DNA from 4 places in the Micromonospora jinlongensis genome. Region 2 is predicted to be linked to each of the others. Evidence: riboswitches for the same ligand, from Rfam matches in the RefSeq annotation. Region 2 holds a riboswitch; each other region holds the start of a gene.
The links. A riboswitch is a leader RNA that binds a small molecule or an ion and turns the genes downstream of it on or off. The one in region 2 is predicted to bind cyclic di-AMP.
Positions count from the first base shown of each region.

Region 1: it holds a riboswitch for cyclic di-AMP, as region 2 does, so the genes downstream of both, HNR22_RS11820 (coiled-coil domain-containing protein) here and HNR22_RS31890 (NlpC/P60 family protein) in region 2, are expected to answer to the same signal.
Region 3: it holds a riboswitch for cyclic di-AMP, as region 2 does, so the genes downstream of both, HNR22_RS29050 (C39 family peptidase) here and HNR22_RS31890 (NlpC/P60 family protein) in region 2, are expected to answer to the same signal.
Region 4: it holds a riboswitch for cyclic di-AMP, as region 2 does, so the genes downstream of both, HNR22_RS02025 (LysM peptidoglycan-binding domain-containing protein) here and HNR22_RS31890 (NlpC/P60 family protein) in region 2, are expected to answer to the same signal.

Region 1 covers NZ_JACCHK010000001.1:2,760,700-2,765,498, reverse strand. Annotated here, with positions in the region: gene HNR22_RS11835 (PfkB family carbohydrate kinase) at 1-265, opposite strand, end outside; gene HNR22_RS11830 (SRPBCC family protein) at 402-896, shown strand; gene HNR22_RS11825 (hypothetical protein) at 921-1,421, opposite strand; gene HNR22_RS11820 (coiled-coil domain-containing protein) at 1,587-2,651, opposite strand; cyclic di-AMP (ydaO/yuaA leader) riboswitch at 2,657-2,788, opposite strand; gene HNR22_RS11815 (cation diffusion facilitator family transporter) at 2,902-3,819, opposite strand; gene HNR22_RS11810 (HelD family protein) at 3,927-4,799, opposite strand, start outside.
Region 2 covers NZ_JACCHK010000001.1:4,425,023-4,429,821, reverse strand. Annotated here, with positions in the region: gene HNR22_RS19690 (zinc metalloprotease) at 41-1,024, shown strand; gene HNR22_RS19685 (pyridoxamine 5'-phosphate oxidase family protein) at 1,099-1,638, opposite strand; gene dcd (dCTP deaminase) at 1,736-2,314, shown strand; gene HNR22_RS31890 (NlpC/P60 family protein) at 2,390-3,430, opposite strand; cyclic di-AMP (ydaO/yuaA leader) riboswitch at 3,444-3,579, opposite strand; gene HNR22_RS19670 (N-acetylmuramoyl-L-alanine amidase) at 3,816-4,799, shown strand, end outside.
Region 3 covers NZ_JACCHK010000001.1:6,443,650-6,448,448, reverse strand. Annotated here, with positions in the region: gene HNR22_RS29055 (hypothetical protein) at 15-1,058, shown strand; gene HNR22_RS29050 (C39 family peptidase) at 1,133-1,981, opposite strand; cyclic di-AMP (ydaO/yuaA leader) riboswitch at 2,215-2,356, opposite strand; gene HNR22_RS29045 (hypothetical protein) at 2,641-3,411, opposite strand; gene HNR22_RS29040 (hypothetical protein) at 3,542-3,928, opposite strand; gene HNR22_RS29035 (acyltransferase family protein) at 4,022-4,799, opposite strand, start outside.
Region 4 covers NZ_JACCHK010000001.1:584,800-589,598, reverse strand. Annotated here, with positions in the region: gene dinB (DNA polymerase IV) at 55-1,242, shown strand; gene HNR22_RS02030 (hypothetical protein) at 1,366-1,734, shown strand; gene HNR22_RS02025 (LysM peptidoglycan-binding domain-containing protein) at 1,861-2,520, opposite strand; cyclic di-AMP (ydaO/yuaA leader) riboswitch at 2,521-2,692, opposite strand; gene htpG (molecular chaperone HtpG) at 2,922-4,799, opposite strand, start outside.

The DNA.
Region 1 (4,799 bases), 1.7 Mb from region 2:
TGCCGGAATCACGGGCCACCGCCTTGAGCTCGACGCCCTCGCTGACCAGCAGCGGCTCCAGCACCTGGCCGATCTCGCCGCCGAGGGCGGCGCAGAGCACCACCTCGACACCGAGCGACATCACCATCCGGGCCTGCCAGACGCCCTGCCCGCCGGGGTGCAGGTGCAGCTCGGGGTGGTCGTTCGGCTGGTCAACGGTCACCGTCAGCTGTGGAGTGGGCGCGAAGACCATCACGTGCCCGCTCACCGGATCGTCGCCGTTCATGATGTCCGCCCTCCAGCACGGTCGGGTGATTCCTCACTAAACGACCTTAATGCGCCGAACGGTGACTCGGCCTGTCATCGGGCCGGGCCGGGTCGGCCGTCGGACGTTGCCAGCCAGACATCGGTACGGGACGATCGTGCGACCATCGACGGCGGGAGACGGTGTGCTCAGCAGCGACACCTTCAGCTACACCGTGCAGGCCCGGTGTTCGCCGGCCGAGGCGGCGGCGGTGCTCAGCGACCTGACCCGGCAGGGTGAGCTGCACCCGTTGATCGTCCGGGTCCGCCGACTGCCGCCGCGACCCGGTGCGCAGGCCAGCTACACGATCAACGACCGGCTGGCGGCCGGCCCAGTGCGCTTCCGGACCACCTACCACGCGGACGTGCTGATCAGCGAGGACGACGAGATCGTCATGGTCGCCCGCCAGTGGCCGGCCACCACCGTGCGTAACCACACCCGGCTGCGCCCCGAGCCGGACGGCCTGACCCGGATCGACGTCGAGATCACCCTGACCGCGCCGACCCCGCTGTTCCGGTACGCGTTCCGTCAGGCCCGGGCCGCCCACCTCGCCCTGGCCACCCGCCTCGGCCCGGCCCTCGACCGCACCGGCGACCCGCCGCCCCCAGCCTGACCCGAGCACGGCGCGGCAGCGGGGTCACCGGTTGCGGGCGTGGCCTGCCAGGGCGGGCTGGGCGGCGCGACGCCGTCCCCACGGCTTGTACGTGGACAGCACCGTCGCGATGATCATCAGGCTGGTCGACACCGCGGGTGCGATCACCAGGTCGGCGCGATCCCGTGCGGGCAGGGCGGCGCCCAACGCCCCGGCGTGCCGCAGATTCGGGGTGAGCAGGAACAGCACCAGCCCGACCATCACCGTGGTGAGCACGAGCTTGACCACCACCCACCGGTAGCGCAGCAGGCCCCAGGGGGTGAGCAGCGCGCTGGCGACACCGATGAGCCAGACCAGGACGCTCAGCGGCGCGAACAGGACGGTGCCGACCAGCGCGCCGACCGGGTAGAGCACCGCCGGGTCGGCGCCACGCTGCACGGCGATGCCGAGGGTGAGCAGCACCAGGTCGGCGCCGAGCCAGCCCAGCGAGGTGACCAGGTGCAGGGTGAGCAGCCCCTTGCGGGCGGTGGGTGGGATCCGAGGCATACCGCGATGCTGCCCGCCGACCGCCGCCGGGTCGTCCGACGAGCGACGACATCATGGGTACGCCCGGCGACGTAGCCCGGTCGGACAGCGCTGCCCGGACGAACGTGATGCCTGTGAGTCATCTTGATGACTCACAGGCATCACGCCCTTCGGGGAACGGCCGGATCAGTAGACCGACAGGTGCACGTGGTTGGTGTGGTCGGTGGACGGGGTGCCGCCCGCCCCGCTGTACGACTTCCACCCGCTGCTGGGCAGCCAGATCTGTCGGTACCAGATCACGTACAGCACGGCGAGCCGGTCGGCGTTGCGGATGAAGTACGCCGCCAGGTTGTTGCCGTAGGTCTTGTCGCCGCCGGTGGCGTTCCCGCCGAAGCCGCCCGTCTGGGCCGCGAAGTCGCAGGCCCGGCCCTTCGGGTGTTCGCCGGAGCCGCTGGGGCGGTGGCAGGAGACGTACCGGGTGAAGCCGGCGGCCTTTGCCTGGTTGAGGGCGTGCAGGGTGCGCGGGGTGATGCAGCCGTTGGCCGGCGTGGGGTCGTTGACGCTGCACGTCTCCGACGGCCAGGAGCCGTCGGAGTTGCGCGGCGCGGCCTTCGCGTTGGCGGCGGAGGTGCCCCGGTTGGAGCCGGTGTCGGCGGCGGCCTGCGGCTTGGGGGTGGTGGCCACGGTCAGGGCCCGTTCGGCCTGCTCCTTGCGCTTGGCCATCACCGCGACCTGCTTGCGCTGCTCGTTGATCTCACCGTTCAGGGCGACCTGGGTGCGGTTGGCCTGGTCCTTGCTGCTGAGCAGGTCGCGCAGCACCCGGTCCTCGTTGGCGGCCACCGCGTCCAGTGCGGCGGCCCGGTCCATGAAGCCTTCCGGGCTGTCGCTGTTGAGCAGCGCCGACACCGCGCTGAGCCGGCCGGTGCGGTACGCGACGCCGGCGATCTCGCCGACCTTGCCGCTGCGTTGGTTGAGCTCGACCTCGATGGTCTTCAGCTGGGTGGTGAGCTGCTGCTGCCGCTGCACCGAGGCGTCCAGGGCGCGCTTCGCGTCCAGGTAGCCCTTGCTGGCCGCCTCGAGTTGGGCTCGCAGCGCGGGGGTGCCGCCCTCCTCGTCGGAGTCGGGTGCGGCGGCCCGCAGGCCGGTCGGGGGAGCGGCCGAGGCGGTGCCGGCCGGGAGCGCGACGCCGAGGGCGAACATCGCGACGATCAGGGCCGCCAGTCGGGCGGCGGGTGGTCGTGCTGGTGCCACTGTGCATGTCCTTCCGTCAGCCGCCGACCGGGTTAGCTGACGGGTTCGGGACGGAAGATCCCTACCGCTGACGCGGATGCACCCCAGGTACGTGGTTCCCCGGTTCGCCCTCGCGGGCGATTAGGCGACGACCACCACCGGCGCCGGGAGGGCGCCGCCTGGTGGAGGTCGGGACCGAGCCTACCGGTGCCGGTGGGGCGGCTGCAGCGAATGTGACGGACGGTGCGTGCGTCGTCACGAGGAACTGCTGTCACCACTCGATCGAGCCACACGCTCCGGAGGCGGCACCCGGCTCGATCTGCAACGTCGCGTGCTCGATCCGGAAGTCGTCGTGCAGGGCCGTACGCGCGGCGGTGAGCACCGCGCCGACCTCCGCCCCGGGCGCCATGGTCAGGTGTGCGGAGGCCACGTCCATGCCGGAGGTGAGCGTCCAGACGTGCAGGTCGTGCACCTCGACCACACCGGGGACCGCGGCCAGCCGGTCGTGCACGGCGGTCACCTGGAGGTGCTCCGGGGCGGCCTGCACCAGGATGCGGACGGCGGCGCGCGCCAGCCGCCAGGTGCGCGGGAGGATGAACACGCCGATGGCGACGGCGACCAGCGGGTCGGCCCACCACCAGTCGGTGACGGTGATGAGCAGTGCGGCGCCGATCACGCCGACCGAGCCGAGCAGGTCGCCGAGCACCTCCAGGTAGGCGCCCTGGAGGTTGATGCTCTCCTTGGCTCCGGCGCGGAGCAGGGCGAAGGCGGCGATGTTGGCGAGCAGGCCGAGCACGGCCACCGCGAGCATCGGGCCGGCGATGACCTCGTGCGGGTCGCCGAAGCGGCGGATCGACTCGATCACCACGTAGATCGCGACGCCGGAGAGCAGGACGGCGTTGGCCAGCGCGGCGAGCACCTCGAGTCGGTAGAGCCCGAAGGTGCGCTGCGGGTCGCCGGTGGCCCGCCGGGTCGCGGTGATCGCGGCGAGCGCCATCCCGATGCCGAGCACGTCGGTGAACATGTGCCCGGCGTCGGAGAGCAGGGCGAGCGAGCCGGTGTGCAGGGCGGCCACCGCCTCGACCACCATCAGGGTGGCGAGCAGCCCGAATGCCGCCCAGAGGCGGCCCCGGTGCTGGTGTGCGGCATTGGCGACGGACCCGTGGTGGTGGTCATGACCTGCGCCCACGAGAACCACCCTCCGCCGCCAGCCGGGACCCGGTCAAATGTATGTTCACATCGCTATGTATGCAAGTGTAGGGGCGGCAACTCTCGCCGGCGGCTCGCCAGCACGGATCAGCCCGTCGGGTCGATGGTGGTGAGGCGCTGCGTGGCCCGGGAGAGTGCCACGTACAGGGTGCGCACCCCGGCACCCGGATCCGCCCGGATCTCGCTCGGGGCGACCAGCACGACCCCGTCGTACTCCATGCCCTTTGCCTCCAGGCTGGTGACCACCTGGAGCCTCGGCGCGCCGAGTGCGGCGACCCAGCCGGCGACCTCGTCGCGGCGGGGGACCGGCGTGATCACGCCGACGGTGCCCTCCACCTCGGCCAGCAGGCCTGCGGCCGCCTCCACCGTCGCGGTCTCCAACCCGGTCGGGGGCACCACCAGCTCGACCGGGTCGACCCCGGTGGAGCGGACGGCGGTCGGCAGCGGCAGGTCAGGGTAGAGCCGGCGGATCTCCGCAGCCGCCACCGCGAAGATCTCCGAGGAGTTGCGGTAGTTGGTGGTGAGCGTGAAATCGTGCCGCTTGCGCCGACCCAGCGCCTGGTCCCGGGCCCGGTCCAGCTCGTCGGGGTCGCCGGTCCACGCGGTCTGGGCGGGGTCGCCGACCACCGTCCAGGAGGCCAGACGGCCACGTCGACCGACCATCCGCCACTGCATCGGTGAGACGTCCTGCGCCTCGTCCACGACCACGTGCGCGTAGTCCCGGTAGTCCTCCGGGCGCTCGCGGGCCGCCGCTCGGGCGGCCCGTTGCCGCTCGCCGAGGGTGCTCAACTCGCGTACGCCGCCAGCCAGCTGGAACGGGTCGCGCCGGGCCTTGGCCGACTGCGCCGGCTTGCCGAGCAGGGAGTCCAACTCGTCCAGCAGCGCGATGTCGGCGATGGTCAGGCCGGTCGAGTCCAGGTGCCGGTACGCGGCGCTGAGCAGCTGGATCTCCGCCGTGGA
Region 2 (4,799 bases):
TGACACACTCCCTGCCGCGCCGCCAGAAAGAGGTGGGCCCATGGGACCCCGTCCCAACCTGCTGACCCGGCGTGCCGCCGGTGTCGCGTCGACGACCCTCGCGCTGCTGCTCAGCACCGCCGCGGTGGGCGTCGTTCCGGCCGCTTCGGCCTTCTCCGCGGCGCCCGGCGGCGCCTGCGTGGAGCCAGCCGACAGCCACTCCAACGCCCGGATCAAGCCCGGTGCCGCGGCCAAGCACGACCCGAACGAGCTGACCGCGCAGCAGGTCCGCGAGCGGGACGCGGACCTCGCCGCTGCGTTGCGCGAGCGCGCCAACTTCCGCACCGGCGCCGGCGCGACGGCGCTGGCCACGGTCACCATCCCCGTGGTGGTGCACGTGATCCAGGAGAACAGCACCCGGGCCGGCGGCAACATCCCCGACTCGATGATCACCTCGCAGATCACCGTGCTCAACCAGGCCTACGCCGGTGCGACCGGCGGAGCGGTCACCGCGTTCGCCTTCCGACTCGACAAGATCAACCGGGTGACGAACCCGTCGTGGTACCCGATCGTGCAGGGCTCGTCGGCGGAGCGCTCGATGAAGTCCTCGTTGCGGGTGGGCGGCAAGAACACCCTCAACATCTACCTCGGCGAGCTGAGCAACGACCTGCTGGGCTGGGCGACCTTCCCGCAGCGCAACCTGAGCAGCATGGACGGCGTGGTCGCGCTGAACGAGTCACTGCCGGGCGGCACCGCCACCAACTACAACCAGGGCGACACCGGCACCCACGAGGTGGGCCACTGGCTGAACCTCTACCACACCTTCCAGGGCGGGTGCGGCGGCTCGGGTGACAGCGTCAGCGACACCCCGGCCGAGGCGTCGCCGGCCTACCAGTGCCCGACCGGGCGCAACACCTGCTCGGCGACCGGGCTGGACCCGATCACCAACTTCATGGACTACACCTACGACTCGTGCATGTACCAGTTCACCCCCGGGCAGGCCAGCCGGATGCTGACCGCGTGGAACGCGTACCGCGCGGCGTAACTTCCCCGCGTACGACCGGTGCCGGCCCCGTCACGACGGGGCCGGCACCGGTGTCTTTCTCCCCAGGACCAGACTCAGGCGGCCGAACACTGGACGTTGCGGCTGCGGCGGGCCGGGCGAGCCTGCGGTACGGCTGAAGGTGCGGCCGGGGCCAGCGGGTCGAGCCACACCTGCACCTCCGGCCCACCGACGGCGACGCCGAGGCCGTGCTGCTCCCGGCGGGCCAACATCGCCACGTCGACGGTGAACTCGAACAACCGCCAGTCGACCTGCGGCTCCGCCCGGGCACCCTGCGCCAACCGTGCGAGCTGGAGCGGATCGGTCACCGGACGGGCGCGACCCGCCACGTACGCCTCGTCGTCGCTCTCCTCCGGAGGGAACGAGTGCAGCGCGTAACGGCCGTCGCGTTCGAGATCGCGGCGCTTCGGAGAGTCGACGATGAAGCAGAACAAGCCCTCGTCGGTGATGACCGGGGAGACCGGATGGACCCGGGGCCCGCCGTCGGCGCGGACCGTGGCCAGGTAGCCGAAGCCTGGCCCGTACTGCTGGAGGAGAACGCGGATCCCGTCGGCGAGTCGGGGCTCGTCGGCGGCGAATTCGGACCAGGAAGCCATGTGGGCATTCTATCGAACAAATGTACGAGCAGCGACCTCGACGCGCTGGTCATCGGCACCGAATCCTGGCACTTTCGACAACAGCTATGGTGGTCCGATGCTGCTCTCCGACCGCGACCTGGTCTCCGAGCTCAAGGCCGGCACGCTGGGCCTGGAGCCGTTCGAGCCCACCCTGGTCCAACCCTCCAGCATCGACGTCCGACTCGACCGGCTGTTCCGGGTCTTCAACAACCACCTCTACACGCACATCGATCCGGCGATGCAGCAGGACGACCTGACGTCGGCGGTCGAGGTGCCAGACGGCGAGCCGTTCGTGCTGCACCCGGGCGAGTTCGTGCTGGCCTCGACGCTGGAGGTCATCTCGCTGGGCGACCAGCTCGCCGGCCGACTGGAAGGCAAGAGCTCCCTGGGCCGGCTCGGGCTGCTCACACACTCCACCGCCGGCTTCATCGACCCGGGGTTCTCCGGTCACGTGACGCTGGAGCTCTCCAACGTGGCGAACCTGCCGATCACCCTCTGGCCGGGCATGAAGATCGGGCAGCTCTGCATCTTCCGGCTCTCCTCGCCGGCCGAGCACCCGTACGGTTCAGCGGTCTACGGCTCGCGCTACCAGGGCCAGCGGGGGCCGACGCCCAGCCGCGCCTGGCAGCACTGGCGCACCTGGCCCACCCGCTGACGGGCTGAGGCACGACGGTCAGACGACGAGGGCCCGCCGCGACGGATCGCGACGGGCCCTCCTGGTCACCCGGGGTCAGCCTGGGCGGCCGTAGCTGTGGATCGGGCCGTCGTCGACCTTCTTCATCTTGACCGGCTGGCCGGCCTGCGAGGCGTGCACCACCCAGCCGTTGCCGACGTACATGCCGACGTGGTGGATGTCGCTGTAGTAGAAGACCAGGTCGCCGGGGCGCAGGTCAGCCTTGCTGACATCCTTGGTGACGCGGCTCTGCTGGGCGGCGTTGTGCGGCAACGACACCCCGGCCTTCGCCCATGCGGCCAACATCAGACCCGAGCAGTCGTACGAGTTCGGGCCCTCGGCACCCCACACGTAGGGCTTTCCGATCTGCGCGCAGGCGAACTTGACCGCCGTGCCGGCGGCGCCGCCGGGGTAGCTCGCCGGACAGGGCGCGGGACGCAGCGGACCGCCGCCCCCGTTGCCGTACACCTTGAGGCGCAGCTTCTGCAGCCGGTCGATCTCTTCGTTGATCTGCTTCTTCTTGGCCGCCAACTGGGCCTCGGTGCGGGCCAGCTGGGCGACCATCTCGTCCAGCGGCGCCTTCTGCGCGGCCAGCTCGTCGCGCAGGTCGGCGACCTCGCGTACGTCCTGCTGCTGGTTGTGCGCGAACCGGTCGAGCATTTCGAGCTGGCTGACCACCTCGCTGGGCGACCGGCTGCCGAGCATCGCGTTGACGGTCGAGACGGTCTCGCCCTTGTACGCGCGCACGGCCAGCGCGCTGACCTTGTCCATCGCGGCGTCGACCTGCCGCTCCAGCGGGGCGATCCGGGCGGCCAGCGCGTCCGCCTGCTTGCGCTTGGCGGCGAGGTCGGCCCGGGTGGCGTTGTGCCGTTCGATGATGGGTTCGAGTGTGTTCCAGTCGGCGTCGATCTGGCGCTCGATCTCGGCGACGGACGGGTCGGCGTGGGCGGCCGTGGCGCTGCCCGTCAGGACGACGGCGACGCCGACCAGTGCGGCGAGAGCGGTGGTGAAGCGGGACCAGCGTGGGCGCGGCACGATCGACGTCGGGACGGCGAATGCCGACCGCTCGGACGACGGCCGCGGGGCATGGAGTGCCACCGGGGTTCCGTACTCCTTCTTCCTGACCGCCTACCGGGTTAGCTGACGGGTTCGGGCGGGAAGTCGGCGCCCTACCGCAGTGGCTGCGGATTCACCCCGAGGGACGTGGGTCCCCGGTTCGCTCGGAAACGACTCGGCGGTGTCGGTCCGTTACCGCCCGGGATGGGCAGAGCTGCTGTCGGGCCGACAAATGACCAGAGTAGAGACGCCCGTTACCGATCCGCAACCCGTACGGCCGTGACACTCCGTACCGATCGGATGGGGGTCACCGACCGTGTATGAAGATTTCTTTCTGAACAAGTCGATAGATGGAAAGGTATTGACGCGGACTCTCCAGCGGCGCGATGGTGACCTGACCTCTACCCGCGAGAATCTAGGGGGTTCGATGCACCATCCAACAGTGTCGGCCGGCTGGCGCGCACTGCTCGCCACGACCGTCGTCGCCGCCGCGAGCGCGGTGCCACTCTCCACGGCCGCCACCGCCGCACCCACCGCCGATCGCCAGCAGCAGTACGCGACCGCGGCGACCGAGTACGGCGTGCCGACGGGCGTGCTGCTCGGCGTCTCCTATCTGGAGTCCCGCTGGGACAGCAACGCCGGCACACCGAGCACGAGTGGCGGCTACGGCCCGATGCACCTGACCGACGCCCGCCACGTGACCGCTCTACCCGGGCGCGGCCACCACGACGCCGGCGCCGAGGACCCACGCGGTGACGACTCCCGGCCCTCCCGCGTGCCCGCACCCCGACCCGTCGAGGCCCCCGCACCGACCGCCGCCGCGTTGCAGACCGTGGACGCGGCGGCCGCACTGACGGGTGCCACCCCCGAGGCGCTGCGCACCGATGCGGCGGTCAACATCCGGGGTGGGGCCGCGTTGCTCAGCGCGTACCAGCGGGAGTTGGGTGCGCCGGTCGGCGCGGACACCGACCCGGCGGCCTGGTACGGCGCGGTGGCCCGCTACGCCGGTGCGGACAGCGCCGACGCCGCCGCGGCCTTCGCCGACGAGGTCTTCACGACCATCGCCGCGGGCGAGTCCCGGGTGACCGACGACGGCCAGCGGATCACCCTGCCGGCACGCGCGGTACAGCCCGAGCGCTCCTGGTTGGACCGGCTGGGCCTGCGCCGGTTGGCCCGCCCGGACGGGCTGGAGTGCCCGCGCACCGTCTCCTGCGAGTGGATCCCGGCGCCCTACGAGGCGTTCGGCGACGGGGACTACGGCAACCACGACCTCTCCGACCGGCCCGCCCGGCAGAAAATCGAGTACATCGTCATCCACGACACCGAGGCGAGCTGGGCGACGACCCTGCAACTCGTCCAGGACCCGACCTACGTGAGCTGGCACTACTCGCTGCGCTCCGTCGACGGGCAC
Region 3 (4,799 bases), 2.0 Mb from region 2:
GAGAGGAGTCCACCGTGCTCACGAGGCATCGGTCCGCACTTGTCGCGGCCCTGGCGGTCGTCGCGCTCGGCACGGCCCTGAGCGCCCCCGCGCTCGGCACGCCCCCGAGCGGCCCCGCGCGGGGCACCGAGGCGGTCGCGGCGGCCGACCGGGTCCTGCGTGTCTACAACAACAACATCGAGAACCTGGTGGTGAACAACTCCGACGGGAGCTGCACCCGCATCTCCGGACCGGACCACCTGACCTCGATCCTGGTCGACGACGCCGGTCGTACCGGCACCAGCGGCGTGGTCGCGCCCGACATCCTGATCGTGCAACAGGTACGCGGGACCGGCCAGGCCGAGGCGTACGCCGACCAACTGTCGGCGAAGTTCGGCTACCCGGCGGGCAGCTACGGGGCGATCGTGGCGTGGAGCGACCCGGAGCCGTGGGGCAGCACGCACAAGTGCAGTTCCCAGTTGCTCGGGGACCTCAAGAAGAAGCAGACCAACGGCATCATCTGGAACAAGCGGACGCTGAGCCTGGCCAGCGGCGACGTCTCGAAATACTGGAGCGCGGGCTGGCTCAGGCCGGGCACGGCGTACGCCAACGGCGCCGGATGCACGCTGTACAAGCCGCCGAACAGCGACCCGGACAGCACCGACTTCTACAAGTGGAAGCGGACCAGCGCCATCGCGGCCCGGTTCACCATCAAGGCGACCGGCACGAGTGTGTTCGCCGCGACCATGCACCTGCCCCAGGAGAACCGGCAGAACGCCTGCGCCGGTGACGGGGACCGGGGCATCGCCAACACCGGCATCCACCTCGGCGCGGACGCGACCAGCCTGCTGAACGCGTCCACGATCCGCGTCGTGGGCATCGACGCGAACCGTACGGGCATCGGGGCCGGCACGTTGAGCGGCTACGGCATGACCGGTTACGGCTCGAAGGCCACCAGCGGCTCCAGCAAGATCGACTATCTCTTCCTGAACGGCGGTGTTCAACCGTCCACGATCGACCACACCGTCGGCGGGACGAAGTCGAACCACCTCGCGCTGTACGGCTTCATCGCGTACTGACGGCACGGACGAAGACGCCGCGGGCGCCGGCCCCTTGTGGGGGACGGCGCCCGCGGCGGTCCAGCGTGCCTGGGTCAGGCGGAGTAGCCCCGGCTCGCGATCCAGTTGGCCAGGTTGATCGTGGTGATCCAGTACGACGCGTCGGCCGGGTTCGCCGAGTCGGCGATCCGTACGGTGCGGCCGTTGTCCTTGTAACCCACGACGGCGATGTAGTGACCGCCACCGTAGGAGTGCCAGCCGCCAGCGGTGTCGGTGGCGTCGCCGACGACGTTGGCGACCACGCCACGGCCATCGGTGATGGCCTTGACCACGTCGGCCTGCAGCTGGTCCATCTGGGCCGGGCTGGGCGCGCCGGCGAACATCCGGGTCCGGTACGGGGAGCCCTTCACCTCGGCGTTGAGCACCCGGGTGGTGTCCAGGGCCGAGTTGGTGCCCATCTCGGTGGTGCCCAGCTCGGCGCCGAGCTCACCCTGGGTGCGGTCGATTCCGGCGGCGCTGAGCGCGTTACGGGTGGCTGCGGGGCCGCAGTTGTAGTACGTGTTCTGCGCCTCGTAGTCGTAGTCGAGCACCTTGGTCGCCGGCGGCTTCGGCCGCTCCGGCTTACGGGTCAGGTCGGGGTTGCTGCTGGCCTTGGCGGCGGGTGACGCGGCGGTGGTGGCCGGGGCTGCGGTGGTCGGCGCGGCGCTGGCCGACGGGGACGCCTCGCGCACCTCGCCGCGGGAGGCGGCGACGTCGCTGCGCATCTCGGCGACCGTGGTCGCGGTGCGCTGGCCGGCCGGCGCGTCGTCGGCGGTGGTGAGCAGGGCGCCGGTGGTGGTGGCGATGGCGAGGGCCGCGGCGGAGGCGGCAACGATCTGGTACGGACGCTCGGTGGTGAGGCGGCGGAGCTGACGCTTCAGGGTGTGCTTCACGGGGTCCTCCACGGATCGGGGGGAGAGCGGCACACCGGGGCCGGACCGGCATCCGGGCAGGCGCCAGCGCGCGGACGATGGTCCGCGGATGGTGAACCGCTCAGGGGAACGCCCGGCGCGGCCGGGCGGTTAGGCGATGACCCGGGGGGGTCAGCTCACCGTCACTGGACGAATGAGCGGGGGCACCGCTACGCCGTGGAGGCGAAGGAACAACCGAGGGGTGGAAAGGTGCTGCACGAGGATGGAACTCCTTCCGACACCGCCTACCGGGTTAGCTGACGGATTCGGGCGGGAAGATCGCCCTACCGCGGGCCGTGGCTCGCGGATTCACCCCGGACTTACTGATGGGTCCCCGGTTCGTTAAGCACGATTGAGCGGGTCGGCGCGGCGTCGCCTCTTGCGATCGGTTACCGCACCGGACGGGACGACACTACTGGGCCGTCCACACCCTGCCAAGCCAGGTTCACCTGCGTAAACCCGAATTCACGCGGCAATTTCTGCGCGTATTGCCGATGACGTGACTCGATGGGACAAGCGGTTACGGCGACGCCAACGGGCGACAACCGGACAGGTCGTCGAGAATGCGGCCACAATCACGGGAACAATCGGGCCGATCGCGCCGGACGACCGATTCGGCATCGGCGTGACCCGGCTCACGTCACGGATCGGGCTCAACTCGCCCGGGCCGGGCGCCACCGTGCCACGACGGCGGGTCGGAACACCCCGGTCGCCGCCCGGCGAGCGGGCAGCGGGGCCGGTCGCAGCCGGGCCGCCGCCGCGTACGCCTCAGCGGTGAGGACGCGCGCCGACTCGGCGGCCAGCTCCGCGTCGCGCCACGCGGCCCGCTCCCGGGTGGCGGCAGCGTCGTAGTCGGCCAGTCGCGCGTCCCGGATCGCCCGGCTGAGCAGCACCTCCTGCTCGACCGGATGCCGCCGGGGATCCCAGCCGCGCCGGTGGGCGAACACGTCGCCGAGCTGCGCCATGGTCAGGTCGCCCCGCCAGTACGCCGCCATCGCCGCCCGGTGCAGATAGCGCTCCCGGGCGGCGTACTCGGCGGGGGTGTGGGGGGTGCAGGGGGTGGGTAGCGCCCCGGCACCCGCGAAGCGACGGGCGGCGGTGTCCGCCTCGTCGTACTTGGCCCAGGCCCGCTCCATCTCCTCCTGAGCGGTCAGCCAGGCAACACGTCGCCGCTGTGCGGTCCTGGCCGCGCCGGCCGCGGCGACGGCCACCTCCTCGGCGTACCGGTGCAGGTCGACGGCTTCTGCGGCGGCCACCTCCCGAGCGGTGGGCACGGCTGGGAGCGGATCACCAGTGGGCCGGTCCCGCTCCGGGCGGGCAACCAGCAGGGCGAGCAGACCCAGGGTCAGCAGGAACAGGGTCGACCAGATGGCGGCGGCCTGCGGCACCTCGGTCACGAACTGGTAGAAGACAGCGGTCTTCATGGTCGGCACCTCGGGGAGAGAGCAGTGCGATGGGGATCGGCACCGGCCACCTGGCCACGGCGGAGCACGGGTCGGCGGAGCGGTGCTGGTGGGTCGACAGGCGCAGCGTCGGGACGCTCGTCCCGGTGGCTCAGCGCCCGGGTGGGGCCCGGGGTGCCCGGCTGCTCGGGCCGTCGGCGAGGGGCAGCCGGTCAGACCCGGCGGCGCGCACCGGCAGCACGCCGGCCGGGATGACGCCCTGGCCGTCGGGCGGCGCTGGCTGAGCGTTGTCGGACCAGGTAGCGGAGGACTCCTCGACGACCCCCTCGGGGACCGCCTGAGTCGCGTGGGCGGAGCCCGCCGAGGAGCTGAACGGGCAGGACGCCGGAAGTGCACCGAGGGCGAACGGAGGTGGCACAGCGGCCGCGGTCGGGCCCGCGCCAAGCGCCAGGGCCGCGACGACGGCGAGGCTGGTCAGCACCCGTGTCGCCCAGCGCGCCACCCACCACAGCGGACAGGTGATCGCGACCGGAAGCACGTCCCCACGCTACCGCCGTGCCGACCCCTGCGCACCGACCACGGGCGTGTCGGCTCACGCCGCGCCGAACCCCGCTGAGCAGGGTGGACAGTGTCAGCGCGAGTCGACGTACGGCGATCGACCGCCGCTCTGGTCACCCTCGCCGGCGGCGTCGGTCTGCGGCCGGGCGGCGTCAGTCTGCGGCCGGGTGGCGTCGGATTCGGCCGTGCGTTGTCGGGGGACGGGCGCCGGTCGGGCCGGACGGCGGGGCGCGAGCCGGCGCATCATCGGAGTCTCGACGTAGCGGTGCAGCAGCCCGGCGAGGACCAGGTTCGCCACCAGGAAGCCGAGCACCACGGCCGGGCCACGCCAGCCCGCGAACCCGGTCCCCCAGTCACCGCTCCAGCGCAGCACACTCGTCATCACCAGCACGTGGACCAGGTAGAAGGCGAAGGAGACCTCTCCGAGCCAGACCAGCGGCCGAGACCGCCACGGCGAGCGCTTGTTCAACACGTCCGCGTTCGCGGCGGCGGTGATCACCAACAGGTACGCGACCGCGAGCAGTGTGGTCCACAACTCCGCGCGGATCCACTGCGCGGCTGCCACCCAGGTGCCCAGGAAGATCACGGTGGCGACGGTCAGTCCCGGGCCACGCCAGAGACCCCGGCGCATCAACTCGGCCGCCACCGCGCCCAACCAGAACTCCAGTGACCGTGCCGGCGGGAAGATCTGGGTGAACCACCACCGGCTCACCTCCGGGACCAGCTGCTGGGCCGGCCAGAGCGCGAGAATCAGCAGCGGCAGCGCGACGATCAGCACCCAGAGCAGCTTCGGCCGGGCCCGGCGCAGCAGCGGCAGGGCCAGCGGCAGACACAGGTAGAAGAAGAACTCG
Region 4 (4,799 bases), 3.8 Mb from region 2:
GGTGTTCGCCCAGCTCATTGCCGAGATGGCCGCCCGCCATGCGAACATGTGTACGTGTCGTCCGGCGCCAGCATCCTGCACGCCGACCTGGACGCCTTCTACGCGTCGGTCGAGCAGCGTGACGACCCGCGCCTGCGGGGGCGGCCGGTGATCGTCGGCGGCGGCGTGGTCCTCGCGGCCAGTTACGAGGCGAAGGCGCGAGGCGTACGCAGCGCGATGGGTGGTCAGCAGGCGCGCCGCCTCTGTCCGGACGCGATCGTGGTGCCGCCCCGGATGTCGGCGTACACGGCGGCGAGCCGGGCGGTCTTCGAGATCTTCCGGCAGACCACGCCACTGGTCGAGGGGCTCTCCATCGACGAGGCGTTCCTGGACGTGGGTGGCCTGTGGCGGCTGGTGGGGTCGCCGGCCGAGATCGCCGAGCGGCTGCGCCGGGAGGTTCGTGAACGGGTCCACCTGCCGATCACAGTGGGTGTGGCCCGCACGAAGTTCCTGGCGAAGGTCGCCAGCGGGGTGGCGAAGCCGGACGGTCTGCTGGTGGTCGCACCGGACGCCGAGTTGGCCTTCCTGCACCCACTGCCGGTCGAGCGGTTATGGGGCGTCGGCCCGGTCACCTCAGCGAAGCTGCGGGAACGCCGGATCCGTACGGTCGGTGAGGTGGCCCGGCTCGGTGAGGCCGCCCTGGTGTCGCTGCTCGGGTCCGGCGCCGGCAGGCACCTGCACGCCCTGGCGCACAACCGCGATCCTCGCTCGGTGCAGGTCGGCCGCCGACGCGGCTCGATGGGCGCGCAGCATGCGCTGAGTCGTACCCCGCACGCCCCGGCGGAGCTGGATGCCATCCTCGCCGGCCTGGTCGACCGGGTCAGCCGCCGCATGCGGGCAGCGGGACGGTCCGGTCGCACTGTGGTGTTGCGGCTGCGGTTCGGCGACTACACCCGGGCGACCCGCTCGCACACCATCGGCAAGGCGACCGCCGACACGACGCCGCTGCTCGCCGCCGCGCGCACGTTGCTGCGAGCCGCGTTGACCGAGATCGATCGTCGGGGTGTCACCCTGATCGGTGTCTCGGTGGGCAACCTGGACGACAACCCCGTGCAACCGGAGCTGCCGTTTCACCGCGATCCGGGCGCGGAGTTGGACGCTGCGGTGGACGCGGTCCGCGACCGGTTCGGCTCAACGGCGCTGACCCGAGCGGTCCTGCTCGGCCGGGAGCCGGGCGTCGAGATGCCGCTGCTGCCGGATTGACCGATCTGCGTGCGGCGTCCCGGCGACCGCTGCGACCGGAGACACATCACAGCAGGTCGGCGGTTTAGCCGGCGGCTGGCGGGTGACCCTTGTGGGGTACAGCCTGACAAGGGGGGACCCACAATGTCCGACGACGACACCAGCAACCGGCCGAGTCGCACTGCCGAGCGGCCGCACGACGTGACCGACCCGCTGCTCTGGCAACTGGCGATCGACGTGCTGAGCGCCCACGAGCCGGACGACGAGGGTCAGTGCCGCAACCTTCAGTGCGCCGGGCAGTCCTGGCCGTGCGCGGCCCGCGCCGGCGCGGAGCAGTCGATACGACTGGCCCGCAGCACACCGGCCCCCGCCGACGAGACCATCGACGACGACAGCGAGCAGCGCGGCACGGGCTGGTCCGGGGAGAGCAGCGCGCCGGCTCCCCGCTGGGGCTGGAACGCCGGTCCGGTCACCTCGCAGCGAGGGCCGAAGACATCCGCCTCCGCGGCGTGACGGCTTCCCCCCGGGGTACGAGCGCTCGGGCTGATGGGCATCACACGTACGAACGCTCGGCCGGTGACCCGGCCGAGCGTTCGTACGTGATCCGTCAGAGGCTGAGCCGCTGACGCGGGAAGACCGTCAGAGGCTGAGCCGCTGCCCCGGGAAGATCAGACCCGGGTCGGCCCCGATCAGCTGCCGGTTGTGCTCGTAGAGCGCCTGCCAACCGCCGGTCACCCGGTGGCTGTCAGCGATCTCCGACAGGGTGTCGCCCGGCTTGACCAGGTAGGTCTGGCCGCTCGAGGTCGGCGCGGTGCGCTCGTGGTTGCGGGTCGCCGGCTGCTCCCGCCGCGAGGGCCGCTCCTGCTGCTCGGTGGGCTTCGCCGTGGACTTGGCGGTGGACTTCTGCGTGGACTTCGTCGACGGCTTCGCGGCGGAGCCGCCCTTCTTGCCGCAGGTCGGCCATGCGCCGATGCCCTGCCCGTCGAGCACCTTCTCGGCGATGGCGATCTGCTCGCCGCGGCTGGCCAGGTCGGCGCGGGCGGCGTACTTCTTGCCGCCGTAGCCGGCCCAGGTGCCCTGGGAGAACTGCAGGCCGCCGTAGTAACCGTTGCCGGTGTTGATCTTCCAGTTGCCGCCGGACTCGCACTGGGCGATCGCGTCCCAGTTGACCGCGGCCTGCGCGGGGGCGGCCGGGCCGAAGAGGGCGACAGCACCGGTGACCGCACCGACGGCCAGGGTGCCGACGGCGAGGCGGCGGGCGGTGACCCGTCGGTGACGGGGCGTGTAGACAGACGTCATGTGAACTTCCTCCACGCCGGCGAGGTGAGCTGTCGGGTTCGGGCCGAGGAGCCCGGCCGCACGATGGCGGCTTCACCCCGAGGTGACGTGCACCGAGGAACGTTTGGGTCCCCCGCTCCTGCCCTGGTGACTGGGTTCCGCCGACCGGGGGCAGGATTTGGCGTTGCCGGCCGTGGTGTCCGCAGTGGCGAACCCGACCGACGTTAGGCACGGTCGGTGACGATCGCCCAACCCCTGTGAAGTTCTTCACCGGGGCGCGCTGGACGGTTCGCTCAGCGGTTGCGGGCCTGCCGTCTCTGTGCAGTGACCACGATGGACCGTTTGCGATCAGGTGCCCGCAGAGGTGGCCGGCCGGCGGGGTCCGCTGCGCGGGAGGCCCGCCGGCCGGAGGGGTACGCCAGCTACAGGGTGCGCGCCAGCCGGTCGGCGAGCGTCCGGGTGAAGCGGGCCGGGTCGGTCAGCTCACCGCCCTCGGCGAGCACCGCCAGGCCGTAGAGCAGCTCGGCGGTCTCGGTCAGGGCCATCTGGTCGCTGCCCTGCTCGTGGGCCTTGCGGAGCCCGGACACCAGCGGGTGACCGGGGTTGATCTCCAGGATCCGCTTGGTCGGGGGAACCTCGTGCCCCATCGCCCGGTACATCTTCTCCAGAGTTGGGGTGAGGTCGTGGGCATCGCCGACGACGCAGGCGGGCGAGGTGGTCAGTCGCGACGACAGACGCACCTCCCGGACACTGTCGGTCAGGGTGGTGCCCAGCCAGTCGAGCAGGGCGGCGAACTCCTGACGCTGCTGCTCGCGCTCGGCCTCGGCCTGCTGCTTCTCCTCGTCGGTGTCCAGGTCGATCTCGCCCTTGGCGATGGACCGCAGCGGCCGACCGTCGTACGCGCCGACCCGCTCGACCCACACCTCGTCGACCTGGTCGGTGAGCAGCAGCACCTCGTGGCCCTTGGCCCGGAACGCCTCCAGGTGCGGCGAGTTCTCGATGGCGGCCCGGGACTCGCCGGTGGCGTACCAGATGTCGCTCTGGCCGTCCTTCATCCGTGAGACGTAGCCAGCCAGGTCGGTGGGCTCGGCGGGGTCGTGGGTGGAGGCGACCGACAGGAGGTCCAGCAGGGTGTCGCGGTTGTCCGTGTCGTCGATCAGCCCTTCCTTGACCACCGCGCCGAACTCGGTCCAGAAGGTGCGGTACCGCTCGGCGTGGTTGGCCTTGAGGTCCTTGACCGTGGCGAGGATCTTCTTCACCAGGCGACGGCGGACGGTCTGGATCTGCCGGTCCTGCTGGAGGATCTCGCGGGAGATGTTCAGCGACAGGTCGTGCGCGTCGACCACGCCCTTGACGAAGCGCAGGTAGGTCGGGACCAGCGCCTCGCAGTCGTCCATGATGAAGACACGCTTGACGTAGAGCTGGACACCGCGGCGGCCCTGCGGGGAGAACAGGTCGAGCGGGGCGTGGCTGGGCAGGAACAGCAGCGCCTCGTACTCGAAGGTGCCCTCGCCCTTCATGTGCACGACCTCGAGCGGGTCGGCCCAGTCGTGGCTGACGTGCTTGTAGAACTCGTTGTACTCGGCGGCGTCGACCTCGTCGCGGGGTCGCGCCCAGAGCGCCTTCATCGAGTTGAGGGTCTGCACCTCGCTGGTTGCGGCTTCGCCGTCTGCGCCGGGCCGCTCGACGCTCATCCGGATCGGCCAGGCGATGAAGTCGGAGTATCGCTTGACGATCTCCCGGACGGTCCACTCGGCGGTGTAGTCGTGCAGGTTGTCCTCGGTGTCGACCGGCTTGAGGTGCAGGGTCACCGTGGTGCCCTGCGGCGCCTCGTCGACCGACTCGATCGAGTAGGTGCCCTCGCCGGTGGACTCCCAGCGGGTGCCGCCGGTCTCGCCGGCCTTGCGGGTCAGCAGGGTGACCCGGTCGGCGACCATGAACGCGGCGTAGAAGCCGACGCCGAACTGGCCGATCAGGTCCTGCGAGGCGTGGGCGTCGGCGGATTCGCGCAGCTTGCGCAGCAGCTCGGCGGTGCCCGACTTGGCGATGGTGCCGATCAGCTGGACGACCTCGTCGCGGGTCATCCCGATGCCGTTGTCCCGTACGGCGAGGGTGCGGGCGTCCCGGTCGACCTCGAGGGCGACGTGCAGGTCGTCGGTGTCGGCCACGAGGTCCTTGTCGACAAGCGTGGCCAGTCGCAGCTTGTCCAGGGCGTCGGACGCGTTCGAGATGAGTTCCCGCAGGAAGACGTCCTTGTTCGAATAGATCGAGTGGACCACCAGCTGGAGGAGCTGACGCGC